One region of the Streptomyces sp. NBC_00390 genome, then DNA from elsewhere that is predicted to be linked to it. Evidence: riboswitches for the same ligand, from Rfam matches in the RefSeq annotation. Region 1 holds a riboswitch; the other holds the start of a gene.
What was found. A riboswitch is a leader RNA that binds a small molecule or an ion and turns the genes downstream of it on or off. The one in region 1 is predicted to bind thiamine pyrophosphate.

Region 1 (11,265 bases):
GCAGGGCTCGAAGGACCTCGCCGACGGGCTCAAGGACGCCAAGGACGGCAGCGGAAAGCTGGCCGGCGGGTTGACCCGGCTCACCAAGGGCGCCGCCGGCCTCGAGTCCGGCTCCCGGCAGGTCGCCGACGGCACTCAGGAGCTCGCCGACAAGGTCAACACGTACGCCAACGGCATCCGCCCGTACCTCAAGGACAACGGCAGGCTGATCGGGGACTCGGCCCTTCTGGTCGCCGACACCTCCCAGGCGGTCCGCCGCAACCTCGACGAGCTGGTCAAGGCCGCACCGGGCACGGCGGCCGCCGCCCATGCGTCGGCCGACGAGCTCGGCGAGCTCTACGGGACGCGCTGCGAGCAGGAGTTGCTCCCCGACCCTGCGTTCTGCCCCGCGCTCAAGCGGGCGAGGGACACGGCCTCCGATGTCGCCGGGATCGCGGACGACGTCAACGCGCTGGTGAAGGACAACAGCGGCGATCTCAAGAAGCTGGACGGGCATCTCCAGAAGCTGGAGAAGCAGGCGCGGGATCTCGCCGAACGGGCTCCCCGCCTCAACGAGGATCTGGAGTCGACCGTCCGCGACATCAACAAGCTCAACGCGGGCGCCCACAAGGTCGCCAAGGGCGCCGGCGATCTGCACACCGGACTGACCAGTGCCAGGACGGGGTCCACCGACCTCGACTCGGGTGTCGGCAAACTCAAGAAGGGCGCGGGTGACTTGGACGGCGGGCTGTTCCGGCTCAAGGACGGTTCCACCGAGCTGGCCGGCGGGCTGAACGACGGCGTGGACAAGATCCCCGACTACGACAAGCAGGAACGCGACCGCCGCACCGAGGTGATGGCCGATCCGGTCCAGCTGGCCGCCCAGTCCCTGCACAAGGCCCCCAACTACGGCACCGGTTTCGCTCCGTACTTCATCCCGCTCTCGCTCTGGGTCGGCTCGATGGTCGCGTACATGATCATCCAGCCGCTCAACCGCCGCGCACTCGCCGCCGGTGCCTCCGCCTGGCGGATCGCCCTGGCCGGGCTGCTGCCGGTGGCCGTGATCGGTCTGCTGCAGGTCGCCGCCCTGATGTCGGTGCTGCACTGGGGCATGGGTCTGAAGCTCGCGTACGCCGCCGGGGCCGTCGCGTTCCTGGGGCTGGTCGCCTGCTGCTTCGCGGCGATCATCCAGTGGCTGAACGCCCGTTTCGGGGCCGCGGGCCGGATCCTGGTCCTCGCGGCGCTGATGCTCCAGCTGACCTCGGCCGGCGGCACGTATCCGGTGCAGACCAGCCCGGCGTTCTTCAACTGGATCCATCCCTTCCTGCCGATGACGTACGTCGTGGAGGCGCTGCGCAGGCTGATCACGGGCGGCGGGCTCGGACCGGTGTGGCAGGCGTGCGCCGTGCTGGCCGCCTTCACCGCGGGAGCGCTCGCGCTGACCGCCGTCTCCGCCCGGCGCAAGCAGGTGTGGACGCTGGACCGGCTGCATCCGGAGCTGAGCCTGTGACCGCGCTGAAACCTGTGAGAATCGATCTCATGGACACCAGCACCAGACGCCGGGCCACCCGCGCCAAGCTCTACGAGGCAGCGGTCACACTCATCGCCGAACAGGGCTTCTCCGCCACGACGGTGGACGAGATCGCCGAGCGCGCCGGGGTGGCCAAGGGCACGGTCTACTACAACTTCAAGAGCAAGACCGAGCTCTTCGAGGAGCTGCTGCGCTACGGCGTCGGGCTGCTGACCGCCTCGCTGCAGCAGGCCGCCGACGAGACACAGGAGCGCGGCGGCTCCAAGGTCGAGGCGCTGGACGCGATGATCAGGGCCGGTCTGGTCTTCATCGACCGCTATCCGGCCTTCACCCAGCTGTACGTCGCCGAGCTGTGGCGGACGAACCGGGCCTGGCAGTCGACGCTGCTGGTCGTGCGGCAGGAGGCGGTGGCCGTCGTCGAGACGGTGCTGCGGGAGGGGGTCGAACGCGGCGAGCTGAGCCCGGAGATCGACATTCCGCTCACTGCCGCGGCACTGGTCGGGATGGTGCTGGTGGCGGCGCTGGACTGGCAGGCGTTCCAGCGGGAGCGCTCGCTGGACGATGTGCACGGGGCGCTGTCCCTGCTGCTGCACGGGCGGGTGAGCGGCCGCCGGGACTGAGCCGCCGCGGGCCCCGCCGGTGCGGCTGCGCCCGCGGCCCGGAGACATGAATGCGCCGGTCCGGTGACGGCTCGATCCCCCCGAGCCTCGCCGGACCGGCGCATTCCCCCGTGTCCCCGTTCCCCTGTCCCCGTTCCCTCCCTGTTCCCCCTCGTCCCCCGTGGTCCGAAGAGCCCGGTCCCCGCTGTTCCCCCGCGGTCATGGGCTCTTCGTCGTGCACCCCGTTCCGGCAGGGGAGCCGCGCCGTTCCGCCGCCCCGTGTCGTCGGTGCCGGCGCCGCGCCCCTTCCGTGGTCCCCACTCTTCCGTCTGCGCAGGCCCGAACCCATCCGCCCCGGTACTCATCTCCCCAGCTAGGTACGGATACTCAGCCGTCCGTACTCATGCCCACCCGCCCGCGGCGGCGGGTGGTTACGATCGCGTCCGTGTCCGTACTCCCTCTCGTCTTCACCAGCGGCTGGGCCAGCGGGATCAACGCCTACGCCGTGGTCCTGCTGCTCGGCGTCTTCGGCGCGACCGGACTGACCGACGAGGTGCCCGAGTCACTGCAGCGCACCGATGTCCTGGTCGCCGCGGGTGTGCTGTTCCTGTGCGAGGCGGTGGCGGACAAGATCCCGTACGTGGACTCGATATGGGATGCCGTCCACACGGTGATCCGGCCGGTGGCCGGTGCGGTGGTGGCCGCGCTGCTGGCGGGCGAGAGCGGGTCGCTGCCGGAGCTCGCGGCGGGTGCGGTCGGCGGTTCGACGGCGCTGATGAGCCATCTCGTCAAGGCCGGCACCCGGATGGCTGTCAACACCTCGCCCGAGCCGTTCAGCAATATCGCCGTGAGCACGGCGGAGGACCTGGGCGTCGCCGGGATCATCACCTTCGCGATGTTCCATCCTGTCGCCGCGGCGGTCATCGCGGCCACGCTGCTCGCCCTGGGCATCGTGACAGTGGTCTTCCTGGCCGGCCGGATCCGGCGCTTTCTGCGGCGCAGGGCCCAGCGCCGCGAGGAGAAGCGGCTCGTGCGCACGGGAGTTGTCCACCGGCCTCCGCAATGAGCGCCGGTGGCGGTCGCCCCGTCGCAGCCGTCACGGACAGCGACACCGGACAGCGGTCACCGACGCCCCCGGCCCGGTGCGCCACAGGCGGAGTACTAGGGTCGCGGACATGGCACGGATTGCGGTGATCGGCGCCGGGATGGGCGCGATGGCGGCTGCTGCCCGGCTGGCCGTGGCAGGCCACCGGGTGACGGTGTACGAGCGGTCGGCGACCCACGGCGGCGCGGTGGGCCGCTTCGAACGGGACGGGTTCCGCTTCGACACCGGGCCGGGTCTGCTCCATCTGCCCGCCGTATGGCGGGACTTGTTCGTCAAGACCGGCAAGGAGCCGCTCGAGCAGTGCGTCGAGCTCGTCCAGGTCGACCCCGCGAGCCGGCACCTGTTCGCCGACGGCACGGACGCAACTCTGCCGAACGTCTCGCGGGCCGGGATCGTCTCCGCCCTGGACACCGCGCTGGGTGCGGGCATGGGCGAGCGATGGGGCGAGTTCCTGGGCCGCGCCCGGGACGCCTGGGAGCGTTCGCGCCGCCCGCTGCTGGAGGAGCCGCTGCCCGCCGACCGGGCACGCGTCGCCCAGGATCCCTACCCCGCGCTGCGCCAGGGCCTGATGCGGCGCACCGCCCGCACGCTCGGCGAGGTCGGCAGCCGGGAGCTGCGCGATCCCCGTCTGGCGGCTCTCCTGGACAGCCATGCCCTCGCGTACGGTCTCGATCCTCGCTCGGCACCCGCCTCCGCCGCCGTGCTGCCGTACATGGAGCAGACCTTCGGCAGCTGGTACGTGAAGGGCGGCATCCGGGCGCTCGCGGACGCGGTGTACGAGCGGTGTGTGGCCCGGAAGGTGGAGTTCGTCTTCGGTGCCGCCGTCACGGAGGTGCTGGAGAAGGACGGCCGCGCGGTCGGCCTGGGGCTGGAGCACGACGGCCCGGTGGAGGCGGACCTGGTGGTCGCCGGAGCACCGGTGCCCGCGCTCTTCCGCGACCACGTGGTGCCGTGGGTGCGCCAGGACGAGTGGCCCGCGTGGCAGTCGGCCGTGCGGACGGGCCGGGTCACCGTACTGCTGGCCCTGCGGGGCGCCCGGCCGGCAGAGGCGGTGCACCGCACCGTGGTGCATGCACCGGACTCGGCGGCCGAGTGGGACGCGCTCGCCGCCGGCCGGCCGGCCCGACGGCCCACGGTGACCGTGCTGCGCCCCGACGATCCGCTGCTGCGCCCCGACGACGCCCACGAGACGGTCACGCTGACCGCCACCGTGCCCGGTGAGCTGGGGGGCGAGGACTCCTGGGCGGCGGCTGCCGACGCGTTCGCGGACCGGATGGTGGAAGCGGCCCAAGCGGCGGTGCCCGACCTGCGCGACCGGATCCTGTGGCGCGAGGTGCGCACCCCGGCCGACACCGGCCGTGACACCGGGGTCCGTGAGGTCCCGGCCCCGGCCCTGGCGGGCGCGCGCGGCGCCTTCCTGCCCGCGTCCAACAGCTCCGCGACGCCCGGCCTGTACTTCGCGGGCGGCTGGTCGCACCCGGGCGGCGGTCTGCCCCACGCGGGTATGTCGGGCGCCCTGGTCGCGGGCCTGATCGTGGAGGGAGCGGCTTTCCGCGGCTCCCAGTGACAGCGGGGCGTGGCGGCGTCCGGCTCACGCCCGGCCCGTGACGCGCCCGGGCGGGGGCCCGCCGGCTTCAGAAGCGGTACTGCTGCTCGTTGTAGGCGTCGTAGTCGTACTGGGCCGGCTGGTCCTGCGGCATCGGCGGGACGTACTGCTCGCCCTCGCGCTGCTGCGGCACCCAGACACCCCCGGGCGGGGTCTCGTAGTACTGCTGCTGCGCGTACGGGTCGGCCGGCTGCGTGTACTGCTGCTGGCCGCCGTAACCGTCGTACGTTCCGTAGGCGTTGTACTGCTGCTGGCCTCCGGCCGCGTACGGATCCGCGTACGCGGCGTACTGCTGCTGCGCGTAGTCGTACTGGCCCTCGGGGGCCGGCTGCTGCTGCCCGTAGTCCCCGTAGGCGTCGTACGCCGCGTACCCCTCGCCGTACTGGGCGTAGTTCCCGCTCTCGCTGCGCTCACGCTCGGCCGTGTACGCATCGGCCGTGTAGATGCCGTACTCGCCCGTGTCCTCGGGCATCGGCCGCGTCTGATAGACCTCGGGCTCGCCCTGCTCCCCCGGGTCCGTCCGCTCCATCGCCTCGTCGTCCGGCTCGTACGTGAGGTCGGACACCTCCAGCGTCGGTTCGCGCATGGCCGCTGCGTCCCGCGGCGCGGCCATCTTGCGGCGCCTGCTGACGCCCGGACCGCCGCCCAGCGCCCAGCCGGTCGAGAAACCGCGGCGGAAGGAGAGCGTCACGTAGGTCTGGCCTATCGCGAAGGCGATCGCGCCCAGCGCGATCACCAGCACCGACGGCATCAGGACACCGAGGACCACGCCGAGGAACCCGGCGAAGGCGAGCAGGCGGTAGCGCAGCCTCGCCTTGTACTGCAGCAGTACCTCACCGAGCAGCCACAGCGCGACGATGCCGAACGCGATGTAGAGGACCGTCCAGCCCATGCCCGCCCCTCTCCAGCGGCCGCCGCCCCGGTGCGGGGCGGGTACGACCGGTCACGACTGCTCGTGCAGTCCGAGATTCTCGTAGATTTCGAGCGTCGCCGTGGAGTTGTTGAGGGTGATGAAGTGCAGTCCGGGGACACCCTCGCTGAGCAGCCTTGCGCAGAACTCCGTCGCGAACTCGATGCCAATGGAGCGTACAGCGGCCGGATCGTCCTTGACGGAGAGGATCCTCTCTTTCAGTCCGGGCGGGAACGAGGCATTGCTGAGCTCGGCGAACCGCTCCAGCTGCCTGACGCTGGTGAGCGGCATGATCTCGGGGATGATCGGGGTCTCGCAGCCCGCGGCGGCGACCCGGTCGCGCAGGCTCAGATAGTCCTCGGCCTGGAAGAACATCTGGGTGATCGCATAGTCGGCACCGGCACGGCACTTGTCCACGAAGTGCCGGATGTCCTCTTCCCAGTCGGTGGAGCGCGGATGCATCTCAGGGAAGGCGGCGACGCCGACGCAGAAGTCCCCGGACTCCTTGATCAGCCGGACCAGGTCCGCGGCGTACTCGACACCGGCGGGGTGCTTGACCCACTCGCCCATCGGATCACCCGGCGGGTCTCCCCGGACGGCGAGGATGTTGCGGATCCCCGCGTCCGCATACTGACCGATCATGTTCCGCAGTTCGGCGATGGAGTGATTCACCGCCGTGAGATGGGCGACCGGGGTCAGTGTGGTGTCCGCGGCGATCCGCTCGGTCGCCTTGACCGTGCCCGCCCTGGTGGAGCCGCCGGCACCGTAGGTCACGGAGACGAAGTTCGGGGCCACCGCCTCGACCCTGCGCAGCGCGTTCCACAGGTTCCGCTCGCCCTTTTCCGTTTTGGGCGCCCAGAATTCGAACGAGTAGGAGGTCTTGCCGGTCGCGAGCAGTTCACGCACCGTCAGTGCGTGATCCGTCCTGGTCGAAGCTGTGCCGAGGGCCATACCGGCAGGTTAGCCACGGTCCGCCGGTCCCCCAACAGGATCAGGGAAATATGCCGCTTTTGTCGGGCTCCTGTCCACCCATCGGACACTTTGCGGACACCAGGGGGCGTGCGGCGACTCCCATTACGCGTCCCTTGACGTCACGCGTCCTGCGTTACGCGCCCCTTCACGCGCTCCGCTCCCTGATCCGCTTGGCAAGGTCCGCCGTCGCGGAGCCCGGATCACCGGCCTCGGTGATCGCCCGTACGACGACGATCCTGCGTGCACCGGCATCCAGCACCTGGTCGAGGTTGCCGGCGTCGATCCCGCCGATGGCGAACCAGGGACGGTCACTCCCGATCCCGGCCGCGTACCGCACCAGGTCGAGGCCGGGGGCGTGCCGGCCGGGCTTGGTGGGGGTGGGCCAGCACGGGCCGGTGCAGAAGTAGTCCACGCCGGGCTCGGCCGCAGCGGCGGCCACCTCGGACTCGGCGTGGGTGGAGCGGCCGATGATCACCTCGTCGCCGAGGACGGCCCGTGCGGCCGGGACGGGCAGATCGCCCTGCCCGAGGTGGAGCACGTCCGACCCGATGGCATGCGCGACGTCGGCCCGGTCGTTGACCGCCAGCAGCTTGCTGTGCCGGCGGCAGGCGTCGGCGAAGACCTGGAGGTGCTCCAGCTCCTCACCCGCCTCCATGCCCTTGTCGCGCAGCTGCACGATGTCCACCCCGGCCGCCAGCACCGCGTCCAGGAACGCGGGCAGATCCCCCTGGCGCTTGCGCGCGTCCGTGCACAGATACAGCCGGGCGTCGGACAGCAGAGCGCGTGCGGTGGACATGAGCGGTTCCCCCCATGGGTGAGTGGTGTACGGGCCGGACCGGCCGGCCCGTACACCACGGTCGGCGGATCGGATCAGACGGCGAGCGCCTGGGCCCGGCGCTTCACCTCCGTGCCGCGATTCTCGCCGAGCGCCTGCGCGGGGGTGCCCGGCAGGGTCGGGTCCGGAGTGAAGAGCCACTCCAGCATTTCTTCGTCGGAGAAGCCGTCGTCCCGCAGGAGCGTCAAGGTCCCGGAGAGGCCCTTGACGACCTTCGTGCCGTCGATGAAGGCGGCCGGCACCTGAAGCGTCCGGTTCTCACCGCGGCGCACGGCGATCAGCTGGCCCTCCTTGACCAGCTGCCGCACGCGCGTCACCTCGACATCGAGCATTTCCGCGATGTCCGGCAGGTGAAGCCAGGCGGGGACGAGGGCATCGATCTTTGCGTCAATCTCGGTCACAGGACAAGCCTGCCATCCGGGACTGACAGTCGGTAGCCGGAAGCTATCCGACAGCCGCCTTCAGAGGGACGGACGGGTCCGCCGCCCGCCCCGCGTCGAGGCGCGCGCCGGACTGGATGAGCTTGCGGCCCTGCGCCAGGTCGCGGGCCCTGCCGACGGCCAGCAGGGCGACCAGCGCACCGTCGCGCAGCCACAGCACCGACCAGGTGTCCTGGGTCCGGTCGCCACGCCACAGCAAGGCGTCGGCCGCGGCGTGATGACCGGCGTACTGCACGAAGCGCCCGAACTGCTCGGACCAGAAGTACGGCACCGGGTCGTAGACCTCCGGCTCCGCGCCGCGGGCGTCGGCCATGACATTGGCGGCGACGGTACGCGGACCCTGGAGCGCGTTGTCCCAGTGGTGCACCAGCAGCCGTTCGCCGTAGCGCCCGGAGGGGAAGGAGGCGCAGTCCCCGACGGCGTACACGTCGGGCACGGATGTGCGCAGATACCGGTCGGCCTCGACTGCGCCGTCCGCGCCGAGAGTGATTCCCGAACCGGCGAGGATGCCGGTGGCGGGCCGGGCACCGACGCCGACGACGACCGCGCCGGCCGGGATGTGGCGCCCGTCGGCCAGGGCGACGGAGCCCTCCTCGATCGCGGCCACGCGAGCGCCGGTGACCAGTTCGACGCCGTAATCGGCGTACCACTCGGCCATCGGGGCGGCCACCTGCGCGGGAAGCGCACCGGCCAGCGGCCGGTCGGCGGCCTCGAGAACGGTGACCGCGCAGCCTGCCTCGCGGGCGGCCGTCGCGAACTCGGCACCGATCCAGCCCGCGCCCACGACCACGATCCGGTGCTGCTCCGCCAGGACCGGGCGCAGCCGCGCCGCGTCGTCGAGGGTGCGCAGCAGATGCACCCCGGGCACCCCCTCGGTGCCGGGGAGGGTGATGGGCTCCGCGCCCGTCGCCAGCACCAGGACGTCGTACGGAACGGGCCCGGCGGCCGTGTCCAGTTCATGCGCCGCGGGGCGCACGCCGGTCACCTCCACACCCAGCCTCAGCTCGACCTCGAGCGCCTCGAAGTCGACGTCGAAGGCCGAGCCCTCGGCCTTGCCGAGCAGGACCGCCTTGGAGAGCGGGGGCCTGTCGTACGGCTGGTGGGGTTCGGCACCGATGAGGGTGACGGGGCCGGTGAAGCCCGCCTCGCGCAGGGCCACCGCGGTCTGCACGCCGGCCATGCCCGCGCCGACGACCACCACTCGCCGTACGCCCTGTGCTGTCTGCTGCTCGCTCACCCGACAACCTTACGTACCTGACGGTTCGTCAGGAGGGTTCTTGCTTCAGGACCTGCTGGACGGCGCTCGTCCAGCCGCCCTTCCGGAAGGGCCCGGATCCGGCCCTCTTCCTCGTGGTACGTGACCCCTGGTCCGGGTTCGGGCACGGTCCGAGGACCGGTCCGCCAAGGCTGCCGGCAGGAGTCCGCGGACGGCCTCGGCAGGGCTTCGGCTCCCTTACTTCGCTTCGGGACGTGGGGCTAAGGTGGCCACCGTAAAGCACTCGCGGGAGCCCGGACGGACCGGGCTGAGAGGGAGGCTGGCCGGCCTCCGACCGTACGAACCTGATCCGGGTCATGCCGGCGAAGGGAGGGGCTGGACGCCCATGTCTCGTTCACCAGACGTCCTTGTCATCGGGGGCGGAATCATCGGTCTGGTCACGGCCTGGCGGGCGGCGCAGCGCGGACTGCGTGTGACCGTCGCCGATCCGCAGCCCGGCCGCGGCGCCGCACAGGTCGCGGCCGGCATGCTCGCCGCCGTCACCGAACTCCACTACGGCGAGCAGACCCTGCTCGCCCTCAACCTCGAATCCGCGCGCCGCTACCCCGCGTTCGTCGCCGAAATCGAGGACGCCGCCGGCGAGCGGGTCGGCTACCGCGCCTGCGGCACACTCGCCGTCGCCCTCGACTCCGACGACCGCGCGCATCTGCGCGAACTGCACGCCCTGCAGCGCCGGTCGGGCCTCGATTCGCAGTGGCTGACGGGCCGCGAGTGCCGCCGCCTCGAGCCGATGCTCGCACCCGGTGTGCGCGGCGGCCTTCGGGTGGACGGTGACCACCAGGTCGATCCGCGGCGGCTGGCGGCGGCTCTGCTCAAGGCCTGTGAGCGGGCCGGCGTCGAACTGCGCCGTACGTGGGCCGAACGCCTCGTGGTGGTCGGCGACCGGGCGGTGGGCGCGACGCTCGCCGACGGGTCGGAGCTCGGCGCGGACCAGGTGGTGCTGGCGGGCGGCAGCCTGAGCGGCCGGCTGGCGGGCGTACCGGACGATGTGCTGCCCCCGGTGCGGCCGGTGAAGGGCCAGGTGCTGCGGCTGACCGTACCGCGCGCGTACGCGCCGTTCCTGTCGCGCACCGTGCGGGCGGTGGTGCGCGGCAGCCACGTCTATCTCGTGCCGCGCGAGGACGGCGAGCTGGTCGTCGGCGCGACCAGCGAGGAGCTCGGCTGGGACACGACCGTCACCGCGGGCGGGGTGTACGAGCTCCTGCGCGACGCCCACGAGCTCGTGCCCGGGATCACCGAGCTGCCCCTCACCGAGACGCTCGCCGGGCTGCGGCCGGGGTCCCCCGACAACGCCCCGCTGCTCGGCCCGACCGCTCTGCCCGGTCTGCTGCTGGCCACCGGCCACCACCGCAACGGGGTGCTGCTCACGCCGGTCACCGGCGATGCGCTGTCCGCCGCGCTGACGGACGGCGAACTGCCGCACGAGGCCCGCCCCTTCACGCCCCGCCGCTTCTCCCCCGTCCCCCAGGAGCAGCCCGCATGAACGTCTCCGTACTGAAGGTGTCCGTCAACGGCGAGGCCCGCGAGTGCGCCGCCGGCACCACTTTGGACGCGCTCGTCGCCGCGCTCACGGCCGCCCCGTCCGGGGTCGCCGCCGCCGTCAACGAGACCGTCGTGCCGCGCAGCCGGTGGGCGGGCACCCGGCTCGGCGACGGAGACCGCGTCGAGGTCCTCACCGCCGTGCAGGGGGGCTGACGCCATGGCCGACGACCGTCTCACCATCGGCGGAACCACCTTCACCTCCCGCCTGATCATGGGCACGGGCGGAGCGCCCAGCCTCGATGTGCTCGAACGTTCCCTGGTCGCGAGCGGCACCGAACTGACCACCGTTGCCATGCGCCGTCTCGACCCGACCGTCCAGGGCTCGGTGCTGTCCGTCCTGACCCGGCTGGGCATCCAGGTGCTGCCGAACACGGCGGGCTGTTTCACGGCCGGCGAGGCGGTGCTCACGGCCCGCCTCGCCCGCGAGGCCCTCGGCACCGACTGGATCAAGCTCGAGGTCGTCGCGGACG
Region 2 (11,265 bases), 3.8 Mb from region 1:
CGAGTCGCAGTGCAGAGTGAGCTCGTGGCCAGCCGTAGCGCAGACTCCAGGACCGGGACGGGAAGCGGATCGTCGACTCCGACGATCGACTCCGTCTCCCTCGCGATCGTCGAACAGCTCCAGCAGGACGGGCGCCGCCCCTATGCCGCGATCGGCAAGGCCGTGGGCCTTTCCGAGGCGGCGGTGCGACAGCGCGTCCAGAAGCTGCTCGATCAGGGCGTGATGCAGATCGTCGCCGTCACCGACCCGCTCACCGTGGGCCTGCGCCGCCAGGCAATGGTCGGCATCAAGGTCGAGGGCGATCTCGACCCGGTGGCCGACGCGCTCACCGCAATGGCCGAGTGCGAGTACGTGGTGATGACCGCGGGCTCGTTCGACCTGATGGTGGAGATCGTCTGCGAGGACGACGACCACCTGCTCGAAGTGATCAACAAGCGGATTCGCGCCCTCCCCGGGGTGCGCTCCACCGAGAGCTTCGTTTACCTAAAGCTCAAGAAGCAGACCTATATGTGGGGAACCCGATAGCCGTGAGCAAGGACCTCTCCAAGACCGCCTACGACCACCTGTGGATGCACTTCACCCGCATGGCGTCGTACGAGAACGCACCCGTGCCCACCATTGTGCGTGGCGAGGGCACCTACATCTACGACGACAAGGGCAAGCGCTACCTGGACGGCCTCGCCGGCCTGTTCGTGGTCAACGCGGGCCACGGGAGGCGCGAGCTCGCCGAGGCGGCCTTCAAGCAGGCGCAGGAGCTCGCGTTCTTCCCCGTGTGGTCCTACGCGCACCCGAAGGCCGTGGAGCTCGCCGAGCGTCTGGCGCAGCACGCTCCGGGCGACCTCAACAAGGTCTTCTTCACCACCGGTGGCGGCGAGGCCGTCGAGACCGCCTGGAAGCTCGCGAAGCAGTACTTCAAGCTCATCGGTAAGCCCACCAAGTACAAGGTCATCTCCCGTGCGGTCGCCTACCACGGCACTCCGCAGGGTGCTCTGTCCATCACCGGTCTGCCCGGCCTGAAGGCCCCCTTCGAGCCGCTGGTGCCCGGCGCGCACAAGGTGCCGAACACCAACATCTACCGCGCCCCGATCCACGGCGACGACCCCGAGGCCTTCGGCCGCTGGGCCGCCGACCAGATCGAGCAGCAGATCCTCTTCGAGGGCGCCGACACCGTCGCGGCCGTGTTCCTCGAGCCGGTGCAGAACGCCGGCGGCTGCTTCCCGCCGCCGCCGGGTTACTTCCGGCGGGTCCGCGAGATCTGCGACCAGTACGACGTACTGCTCGTGTCCGACGAAGTCATCTGTGCCTTCGGCCGCCTCGGCACGACCTTCGCCTGCGACAAGTTCGGCTACGTGCCGGACATGATCACCTGTGCCAAGGGCATGACGTCGGGCTACTCCCCGATCGGCGCATGCATCGTCTCCGACCGTCTCGCCGAGCCCTTCTACCGGGGCGACAACACCTTCCTGCATGGCTACACCTTCGGCGGTCACCCGGTCTCGGCGGCCGTGGGCCTCGCCAACCTCGACATCTTCGAGAAGGAGAAGCTCAACCAGCACGTGCTGGACAACGAGGGCGCCTTCCTGACCACGCTGCAGAAGCTGCACGACCTGCCGATCGTCGGCGACGTCCGCGGCAACGGCTTCTTCTACGGCATCGAGCTGGTGAAGGACAAGGCGACGAAGGAGTCCTTCAACGACGAGGAGACCGAGCGCGTCCTGTACGGCTTCCTCTCCAAGGCGCTGTTCGAGAACGGTCTGTACTGCCGGGCCGACGACCGCGGCGACCCGGTCGTGCAGCTGGCGCCGCCGCTGATCGCCGACCAGTCGACGTTCGACGAGATCGAGCAGATCCTCCGCGGCGTCCTGACGGAGGCCTGGACCAAGCTCTAGGCAAAAGGCTCCGCGCCCTGCCTGTGACCGGCCCGGGTACCCCCATCCGAGTGAGATGGGCGGTACCCGGGCCGCGTGCCTTCCGGCGCCTCGCCGCGGACTCCTTAGCGTGCCCAGTGACCGATCGGCCCTGTCTTCGTTCCCCCGTACGGGGGGCCGGAAATCTGATCAGAACCGAGGAGTGCGCCATGGTGGCCCCACCGGACAACGATGTGCTCTGGGCACGTTCCCTCCATTACTCCCACCGCGGCTCGCCCGCGCTCGTCGGTGTGTCACTGGGCGTGCGGGAGAGCGAGATCCTCGCCGTGTGCGGCCCGCGGGGAGGCGGCAAGACCACGCTGCTACGGTGTCTGTCCGGCCAACTCGTGCCGCAGCAGGGCGAGGTGTGGTTCAACAGCTCGCCCGTGCACACGATGCCTCCGGTGCACCGGGAACGGCTGCGGCGCGACCGGTTCGGCTGGATCGACCCCGAGCCGACGCTGGTGGCGGAGCTCAAGGCGTGGGAGAACGCGGCGCTGCCGCTGCTGCTGCGCGGCGTCTCGCACCGCAAGGCGAAGTCCACCGCACTGGAGTGGATGGAGCGCCTGGACATCGGCGGCTGCGCGGACAAGCGCCCCCACGCCCTGCTGCGGTCGGAGCAGCAGCGCGTCTGTGTCGTACGGGCCCTGGTCACCGTGCCTGTGGTGCTGTTCGCCGACGAGCCGACGGCGACGCTGCACCGCGCCGACGCGGCACACGTGCTGCGTACGGTGACGGCCGCGGCGCGCTCGCACCGGATCACCGTGGTGCTGGCCACGCACGACGCGGACGTGGCGGGGCTCGCGGACCGGGCGATCACGATCGTCGACGGCCGACGGGCCAACTCCTTCGGCTCCGCCGACGCGGAAGGGCGGGCCGCGTGCTCGCTCTCCGTCTAGCCCGCGGCACACATCCCCTGGTTCTGCTGCGCCGGCTGATGGTGGCGGCGGCATCGGCGGGTGTCGGCTTTCTGCTGCTGTGCACGCTGACCTATGCGCTGGCCCACCCCGACGATTCGGGCGCATCGGTGGTACGGCTGCTGTGGTGCCTGGCGCCGCTCGCCGCGACGGTGCACTTCGCGGTGGCCGTGGCGCGTACGGATCCGGGCACGCGCCTGCGGTCCGGGCTGTCCGCGGTGGGGCTGGGCCCGGCCCGGCTGGCCGCGCTCGCCGCGGTGTCCACGGCTGTCGCCTGCACGCTGGGCAGCATGCTGGCGCTGCTGTTCTTCCTGCATCTGCGCGGAGATCTGACAGGGCTGCCATTCGACGCGGACGCGGCCGAACTGCTGGCCGCGGAGCAGCCGTTGCCGCTGGGGGCGGTGCTGACGCTGCTCTCGCTGGTACCGGTGCTGGCCACCGTCGCGGCGGCGCTCGCACTGCGGCCGCGTCGGGCGAAGCCGGGCGAGGAGACGGACCCGGACCAGCCCGCCGCCCCGATGGCGGCACCACCCGGGCTGCCCTGGGGGGTCGCCCTGGCCGCCGCCGGCCTCGCCGTCGAGACCTACGCGAGCCGAGGCGCGGCCCAGTCTGCGCTCCCCCTGCCGGGGCAGGTCGCCGACGGCCCGGCAGGGGTCCTGGCGGGCTGGGCCCTGACCGCCGTGGGGCTCGCCCTCGCGGGCCCGGGCATCACCCATCTGTGCGGCCGTCTCCTGCAGACCGCCCGTCCCGGCGCGACGCGCCTGCTGGCCGGCCGCGTCCTGATGGAGGAGGCCCAGCGCATCGGCCGCCCCCTGGGCGTGGTGTGCGCGGTGGCCTCGGGAGCGATCGCGGCCTCGACGGTGTACGGCACGTCCTCGGACGTCTTCGGGCCGGTGACGGCCCTCGGCGCGATCCTGGTGATGGCCTGCACGACGGCGACGCTGCTGACGGCGGTGCTGGAGGCCCGTCAGGCCCGGGCACAGACCAGGACGAACCTCCTGCGCCTGGGCACCTCTCTCGCGGCCCTCCATCAGGCGACGGCGCTGCGCGCGGTGGCGCTGCTGGTGGCCTTCGTCCCCCTGACCTGGGCGGTGGCCACTCTGGCCGCGGCCCCGCTGTCCCCCTGACCGCTGTCCCGTTGACCCACTGCCCCCCATCAGCGGCCGCCCCCGTCCCGGGATCCGCCTCCGCAGCGGCTCCCGACCCCCGAGGCCGAACTCTCCCGGACCGACGGCCGCGCCGCCCGCCTGCCCGGCCCGAGGCAGGACCGGCCTCCCTGCTCATGCACACCCCGTCGCCGGGCCGCCTCCGCCGGAAGCCGCCGCGAGACGCCGGCGTTCCAGACATGCGCACAGAGCCGCCACCGACGCGCCGCACACCGTCCCCCAGGAGCGGCAACTGCACTCGGCGCAAGGGCGACCGCGCCCGTCCGCACCGCGCCACCCCGCTCCCCCACCGTCCCCGGCAGGGGCCTATCGTGGCCGCATGGCGAACCCGCAGGAGCGCGGACATCACCGCGAGATCGAGTCCATCGAGGCGTTCGACGAGATTGCCGCGGGAGGCTCGCTCGTCGGGTACCGGGTGCAGTCCGTCGATCTGTCGCACCGTACGTTCGCCCTGCTCAGCTGCGACTGCGCGGACGCCGTGTTCCTCGGCTGCCGTATGAACGCCGACGCCGACGCCAAGGTCCGCGGCGACGGCGCGCTCGTGTTCCCGCCCGTGCCGGGACTGCCCTTCGATCCGTACCGGGGGCGGCTGTACTCCCCCGAAGAGCTCTTCACCGGCCTTGCCGACCGCGGCTACGACGCCACGCCCGACGCCGGCGCCTACCAGTGGTTCCAGTCCACCAAGGCCGACGGCGACATCTACGCCTCGATGCTCCGCTCGATCCACGACGACGCGATCTCCGACGCCCTGGACGAACTCCTTGTCGGCGCACGGGTCGTGGGTGTGATGGGCGGGCATGCGATGGCCCGTGGCACCGACGCGTACGCCGGGGCCGCCCGGCTCGGCCGGGCACTGGCCCGGGACGGGTTCACGGTGGCGACCGGCGGCGGGCCCGGTGCGATGGAGGCCGCCAACCTGGGCGCCTACGCCGCTCCACAGCCCGACGAGATGCTTCACGACGCCCTCCAACTCCTCGCCAAGGCACCGTCCTTCGTCCCGTCCGTCTCCGAGTGGGCGCTCGCGGCCTTCGAAGTGCGGCACCGCTGGCCGCAGGGCGGCGACTCGGTGGGCATCCCCACCTGGTTCTACGGCCACGAGCCGCCGAACGCGTTCGCCGGGCACATCGCCAAGTACTTCGCCAACGCCACCCGCGAGGACGGTCTGCTGTCCCGCTCCTCCGCGGGCGTGATCTTCCTGCCGGGCGCGGCCGGCACCGTCCAGGAGATCTTCGACAACGCGACCCCGAACTACTACGAGTCCCGGGGCGAACCCACCCCCATGGTGCTCGTGAACCGTGCCCACTGGACCGAGCTGCTTCCCACCTGGCCGCTGCTCCAGTCGCTGGCCCGCGGCCGGTCGATGCAGACGCGCATCGCGCTGGTCGACTCGGTCGAAGAGGCCCCTGAGGCACTCGCGCGGCTGGCCGGGTAAGGAGCCCGCCGGCACCGTGGAAGGGCCGGCGGAAGCCTCCCCCTCCTGAACAAAGTCGCGTCACTCGGGCGGGAGCACGACCACCTCGGCCGGGTCGAACGCCACTCCCGCCTGAGCACCCTGCTCAGGGGCGTCCCTCAGTCCGCACTCCGCCTCCAGCGGCGGGGCGTTCTCGGGCTCCAGCCGCAGCGCGACATGCGTGCCCCGGAAGACACGGGACGTCACCGCACACCGCAGGCCGTCGGGCGAAGGCAGCACCCGCACTCCGGACGGGCGGATCAGCAGGCGGCACGGGCCCTGCGGCGAGCCCTTCGGCACCGGAACCCTGCCCCACACCGTGTCCGCCGCCGCGCCGTGCACGGTCGCGGGGACGACATTGTCGAAGCCGAGGAAGCGCGCGACGAACTCCGACGCAGGGTGGCGCCACACCTCCAGCGGCGTGCCCGTCTGGGCGATCCGTCCGTCGCGCATGACGACCACACGGTCGGCGAGCGCGAAGGCCTCGCTCTGGTCGTGGGTGACGGCGAGCACCGTTGTGCCCAACCGGCCGAAGAGGCCGCGCAGTTCGACGACGAGCCGCTCCCGCAGCCCCCGGTCCAGCTGGCCCAGGGGTTCGTCGAGCATCAGCAGCCTCGGCTCCGGTGCCAGCGCCCGGGCGAGCGCGACCCGCTGCTGCTCACCCCCGGACAGCGACGACACCGCCCGCCCAGCGGCACCCGGCAGCCCGACCAGCTCCAGCAACTCGGCCACCCGGCGGGCCTGTTCGGCGCGGCGGACTCCGTGCATCCGCAGCCCGAAGGCGACGTTGCCCCCGACATCGCGCTGCGGGAACAACTGGTGGTCCTGGAACATCAGGCCCACTCCGCGCCGGTGTGCCGGCACGCCCCTCTGGTCCGCGCCGCCGAGCAGGACCCGTCCGTGGTCGATGTCCTGCAGTCCGGCGACTGCCCTCAGCAGGGTGGACTTGCCGCTGCCGCTCGGTCCGAGAACGCATACGGTCTCGTGCTCGGTGACCTCCAGGTCCACCGAGTCGAGCGCCGCGCGCGCTCCGAACCGTACGCTCACGTCCGACAGCCGCAGCATCGCCATCAGAACTCCTCCGTGGTGTTGTCGGAGCGGACTCCCGTACGGATGCGTTCGAGGAGCAGCAGGGCGACCGCGCAGACGGCCATCAGGATCGTGCTCAGCGCCATCGCCTGCCCGTAGTTGAGCTCTCCGGGACGCCCCAGCAGCCGGGCCACAGCCACCGGCAGCGTCGGCCGGTCGGGGCGTGCGATGAAGACCGTCGCGCCGAACTCGCCGAGCGAGACGGCGAAGGCGAATCCGGCGGCGATCAGCAACGCCCGCCGTACCAGCGGCAGATCGACCTCCCGCCAGGCCCGCAGCGGCGATGCGCCGAGCACGGCCGCGGCCTCCCGCAGCCGTTGGTCCACCGCGCGCAGGACCGGCAGCATGGTGCGGACGACGAAGGGTACGCCGACCAGTGCCTGGGCGAGCGGCACCAGGATCCAGGAGGCCCGCAGATCCAGTGGCGGCTCGTCGAGTGTGATCAGGAAGCCGAAGCCGACGGTGACGGCCGAGACACCGAGCGGCAGCATCAGCAGCGCGTCGAAGCCGCGCACGAACCGCCCGGCCCTCCGGGTCAGCGCGGCGGCCGCGAGCCCGCCGACGGCAACGGCGATGGCGGTGGCCACCAGGGCGTACTGGAGGGAGTTCCAGACCGCTTCGACGGGCGGCACCAGGAACGCCCCGCCCGTCGGGTCCACCGTGCCGAGCTCGCGGTAGTACGCGAAGCCGTATCCCTGCGGGGTGTCGAAGGACCGCTCGACGAGCACCGCGAGGGGCGCGAGGAGCAGCAGGGCGACCGTGGCGAGGACCGCGCAGAGCAGCGCCCACTGGCCGGCGCCGCGCGGCCGGCGTGCGGTCAGCGCCGGATCGACCAGGCGCAGGGCGCTCTCCCGCCTTCGTACGGTCCAGGCGTGCACGGCGAGGACCGTCCCGACGGCCGCGAGCTGCACCAGGGTGAGCACGGCTGCCGTGGACAGGTCCAGCAGGTGTGCCGTCTGCCGGTAGATCTCGACCTCGAGGGTGGCGAAGGTGGGTCCGCCGAGGATCTGCACCACACCGAAGGAGGTGAAGGTGAAAAGGAAGATCATCAGCGTGGCCGCTGCCACGACGGGGCCCAGCGCCGGCAAGGTGACGCTCCGCCAGGCGGCGAATCGTCCGGCGCCGAGCACGCGCGCGGCCTCCTCCTGGCGCGGGTCGAGCTGGGACCAGAGTCCGCCCACCGTCCGCACGACGACGGCGTAGTTGAAGAAGACGTGCGCGAGCAGGATCGCCCACACGGTGGTGTCGAGACGTACGCCCCACAGGTCGTCGAGGAGTCCGCCGCGTCCCAGCAGCGCGAGGAACGCGGTGCCGACGACGACGGTGGGCAGCACGAAGGGAACGGTGACCACCGCCCGCAGCAGCCGCTTGCCGGGGAAGTCGAAACGGGCGAAGACATACGCGCCGGGCAGCGCGATCAGCAAGGTGAGCGCGGTGGATGCCAGCGCCTGCCATGTGGTGAACCACAGCACCCGCAGCAGTTCGGGCCGCCCGAGTACCTCGCCGATCCGTCCCAGCTGCCATACCCCGTCGACGTTCAGACCGCGCCCGACGATCGCGGTGACGGGGTAGGCGAAGAAGAGCGCGAAGAACGCGACGGGCACGGCGATCAGAGCCAGCCGCGCCGCGTTCCCGCGGAGGGTACTTCTTACTTCAGGACGAGCGAGGACCACGACTGGACCCACTGCTCACGGTTCTTGGTGATCGTCTCGGGAGCGACGGTCTCCGGCTTGTCGACGACCGCGCCGTGCTCGGTGAAGAGCTCGGGCAGCTTCGCGTCCTTGACCACCGGGTTCACGAACATGTTCAGCGGCATGTCCTCCTGGAACTTCTTGGTGATCAGGAAGTCCAGCAGGGCCTTGCCGCCCGCCTCGTTCTTCGCGCCGTCCAGCAGACCCGCGAACTCGATCTGGCGGAAGCAGGTGCCGGTCGCGACGCCGGTCGGGGCCTCGGCAGGCTGCGGGTCGGAGTAGAGCACCTCGACGGGCGGGCTGGAGGCGTAGGAGACGACGAGCGGACGGTCGGCCTTGGCCTTCTTGCCGCCGGCGGAACCGGAGAACTCCTCGTTGTACGCCTGCTCCCAGCCGTCGACGACCTTGACGCCGTTGGCGTCGAGCTTCTTCCAGTAGTCCTGCCAGCCCTCGTCGCCGTACTCGGCGACCGTGCCGAGCAGGAAGCCGAGGCCGGGCGAGGAGGTGGCCGCGTTCTCGACGACCAGGAGGTTCTTGTACGCCGGCTCGGCAAGGTCGTCGAAGGTCTGCGGCGGCGCGAGCTTCTTGTCGGCGAAGTACTTCTTGTCGTAGTTGACGCAGATGTCGCCGGTGTCGACAGGGGTGACGCGGTGCTTGTCCTTGTCCAGCTGCACTTCGTCCGCGACCTGGTCGAGGCCCTTGGCCTCGTACGGAATGAACAGGTCGTTCTGGAGGGCGCGCGAGAGCAGGGTGTTGTCCACGCCGAAGAAGACGTCGCCCTGGGGGGAGCCCTTGGTGAGGATCTCCTTGTTGAGCGCCGCGCCCGCGTCCCCGCTCTTGAGGACCTTGACCTTGTAGCCGGTCTGCTCGGTGAACTCCTTCAGTACCGCCGGGGACGCCGCGAACGAGTCATGGCTCACGAGTGTGACGGTCCTGGATTTGCCCGAGCCGCCGTCCGAGGAGTCCTTGGACTGCTCGCCGCAGGCGGCGAGTGCGGCAATGCCGAGGGCACCGACGAATGCGGTGCTGACGGCACGGCGAAGCTGGCTGTTCATGATGGTGCTGACTCCCTACGCCGGTATGACCCGGATCAGGTCCGAGGGTCTGCGGCCTGGCCGCACTCTCAGCGCTGTCTGCGCTCCCCTGTCGGAATGTTCATTGTTCATTTGTGCGAAAGCACGGGCACAGTATCAGCCATGGCCGGCAGGCCCTGCCTCAGCGCTCGGTCGCCGCGAGCTGTCCGCAGGCTCCGTCGATCTCCTGGCCACGCGTGTCCCGGACGGTGACCGGCACACCGTGGGCGGCGATGGCCTCCACGAACGCCTTCTCGTCCTCGGGGCGCGAGGCCGTCCACTTCGATCCCGGGGTGGGGTTGAGCGGGATCAGGTTCACATGGACGCGCTTGCCCTTGAGGAGGCGGCCGAGCAGATCGCCGCGCCAGGCCTGGTCGTTGATGTCGCGGATCAGCGCGTACTCGATCGAGATCCGGCGGCCGGACTTCTCCGCGTACTCCCAGGCGGCGTCGAGGACCTCGCGGACCTTCCACCGGGTGTTGACCGGGACCAGGGTGTCGCGCAGCTCGTCGTCCGGAGCGTGCAGCGACACGGCGAGCCTGCACTTGAAGCCCTCGTCGGCGAAGCGGTGCATGGCCGGCACCAGCCCGACGGTGGAGACGGTGACACCACGCTGCGACAGGCCGAGACCGTCCGGCTCGGGGTCGGTGAGACGGCGGATGGCGCCCACGACCCGCTTGTAGTTGGCGAGCGGCTCGCCCATGCCCATGAAGACGATGTTCGACAGCCGCGCCGGGCCACCGGGCACCTCGCCGTCGCGCAGGGCGCGCATGCCGTCGACGATCTGGTGCACGATCTCGGCCGTCGACAGGTTGCGGTCGAGGCCCGCCTGCCCGGTCGCGCAGAACGGGCAGTTCATCCCGCAGCCGGCCTGCGAGGAGATGCACATGGTGACCCGGTCGGGGTACCGCATCAGCACGGACTCGACGAGCGTGCCGTCGTGGAGCCGCCACAGGGTCTTGCGGGTGGTGTCGTCGTCGCACGAGATGTGCCGTACGACCGCCATCAGGTCGGGCAGCAGCTCGGTGGCGAGCTTCTCGCGCGCAGCGGCGGGGATGTCGGTCCACTGGGAAGGGTCATGGGCGTACCGCGCGAAGTAGTGCTGCGAGAGCTGCTTGGCGCGGAACGGCTTCTCGCCGATCGAGGCCACGGCCTCCTTGCGCTCGGCGGGCGTGAGGTCCGCAAGGTGCCGCGGGGGCTTCTTGGCTCCGCGGGGGGCGACGAAAGTGAGTTCTCCGGGCTTGGGCATGGTGCTACCAGTGTCGCAGACGGAATCCGGTGACCTGCGGGCCTTGATGCTCGCGGTGGTCGTCGTCCGTCGCCACTGGTTGCTGTGGGGCTCCTCGGACGGTCCACAGACGGCCCAGGGACCTGGCCGGACATGGCGGGACGTCCCTCGCTTGCAGGGCTACGCGGCCACGTCGACATTCAGGGCGGGTATGGCGGCCGGCTCGGTGTCCGCCTTCAGCCGCATCCGCTCGTCGACGACCTTCTCCCGCTCCACTCCCGCCCAGTACGGATGTGTGGTGACGGTGAGGGACAGCGCGACGCACTCCGCGCGCAGCCGCTCCACCGCCTCACGCTGCTCCCCGGTCCAGCCGGGGCTGTCCTGACGGCCACCAGTCACGACACCGGTGTGGGGATGCGCCTCCCCCTCCCAGCCGGGCATCGGATCGACGGACCACGACAGGGTCCGGCACAGCGCCGCCAGCTCCGACGACGCCTGATGGAGCCGGACCTGTGCCACACGAAGATCGTCTGGGAACGCGTTCTCAGCCATACCCGAAACCATACGCCTGTTCGAATTTATGTCGCGAGAGGCACGCCCGAGAACACCTCGACAGCCCACAGACGACCGGCAGGCCGCCTCCGGATACTGGGGGTGTGCAAACCGTCTTCTTGATGACCCTGCCCGGGCTGGTCATCGCGCTGACCCTGCTGGCCTTCGTCGACCAGTTGCTGCTGCGCGCGG

Region 2: it holds a riboswitch for thiamine pyrophosphate, as region 1 does, so the genes downstream of both, OHS70_RS10140 (thiamine ABC transporter substrate-binding protein) here and thiO (glycine oxidase ThiO) in region 1, are expected to answer to the same signal.

Annotation. Positions count from the first base shown of each region.
Region 1 covers NZ_CP107945.1:6,240,291-6,251,555, reverse strand. The annotation lists gene OHS70_RS27605 (YhgE/Pip domain-containing protein) at 1-1,489, shown strand, start outside; gene OHS70_RS27600 (TetR/AcrR family transcriptional regulator) at 1,519-2,130, shown strand; gene OHS70_RS27595 (DUF4126 domain-containing protein) at 2,555-3,175, shown strand; gene OHS70_RS27590 (phytoene desaturase family protein) at 3,285-4,781, shown strand; gene OHS70_RS27585 (hypothetical protein) at 4,849-5,712, opposite strand; gene metF (methylenetetrahydrofolate reductase [NAD(P)H]) at 5,764-6,681, opposite strand; gene thiE (thiamine phosphate synthase) at 6,848-7,498, opposite strand; gene OHS70_RS27570 (Rv2175c family DNA-binding protein) at 7,573-7,938, opposite strand; gene OHS70_RS27565 (NAD(P)/FAD-dependent oxidoreductase) at 7,982-9,157, opposite strand; TPP riboswitch at 9,469-9,581, shown strand; gene thiO (glycine oxidase ThiO) at 9,579-10,736, shown strand; gene thiS (sulfur carrier protein ThiS) at 10,733-10,948, shown strand; gene OHS70_RS27550 (thiazole synthase) at 10,953-11,265, shown strand, end outside.
Region 2 covers NZ_CP107945.1:2,472,154-2,483,418, forward strand. The annotation lists gene OHS70_RS10105 (Lrp/AsnC family transcriptional regulator) at 10-525, shown strand; gene OHS70_RS10110 (aspartate aminotransferase family protein) at 510-1,889, shown strand; gene OHS70_RS10115 (ABC transporter ATP-binding protein) at 2,078-2,806, shown strand; gene OHS70_RS10120 (hypothetical protein) at 2,788-3,951, shown strand; gene OHS70_RS10125 (LOG family protein) at 4,310-5,422, shown strand; gene OHS70_RS10130 (ABC transporter ATP-binding protein) at 5,483-6,511, opposite strand; gene OHS70_RS10135 (ABC transporter permease) at 6,511-8,139, opposite strand; gene OHS70_RS10140 (thiamine ABC transporter substrate-binding protein) at 8,178-9,275, opposite strand; TPP riboswitch at 9,271-9,375, opposite strand; gene rlmN (23S rRNA (adenine(2503)-C(2))-methyltransferase RlmN) at 9,436-10,542, opposite strand; gene OHS70_RS10150 (hypothetical protein) at 10,702-11,073, opposite strand; gene OHS70_RS10155 (DUF6191 domain-containing protein) at 11,178-11,265, shown strand, end outside.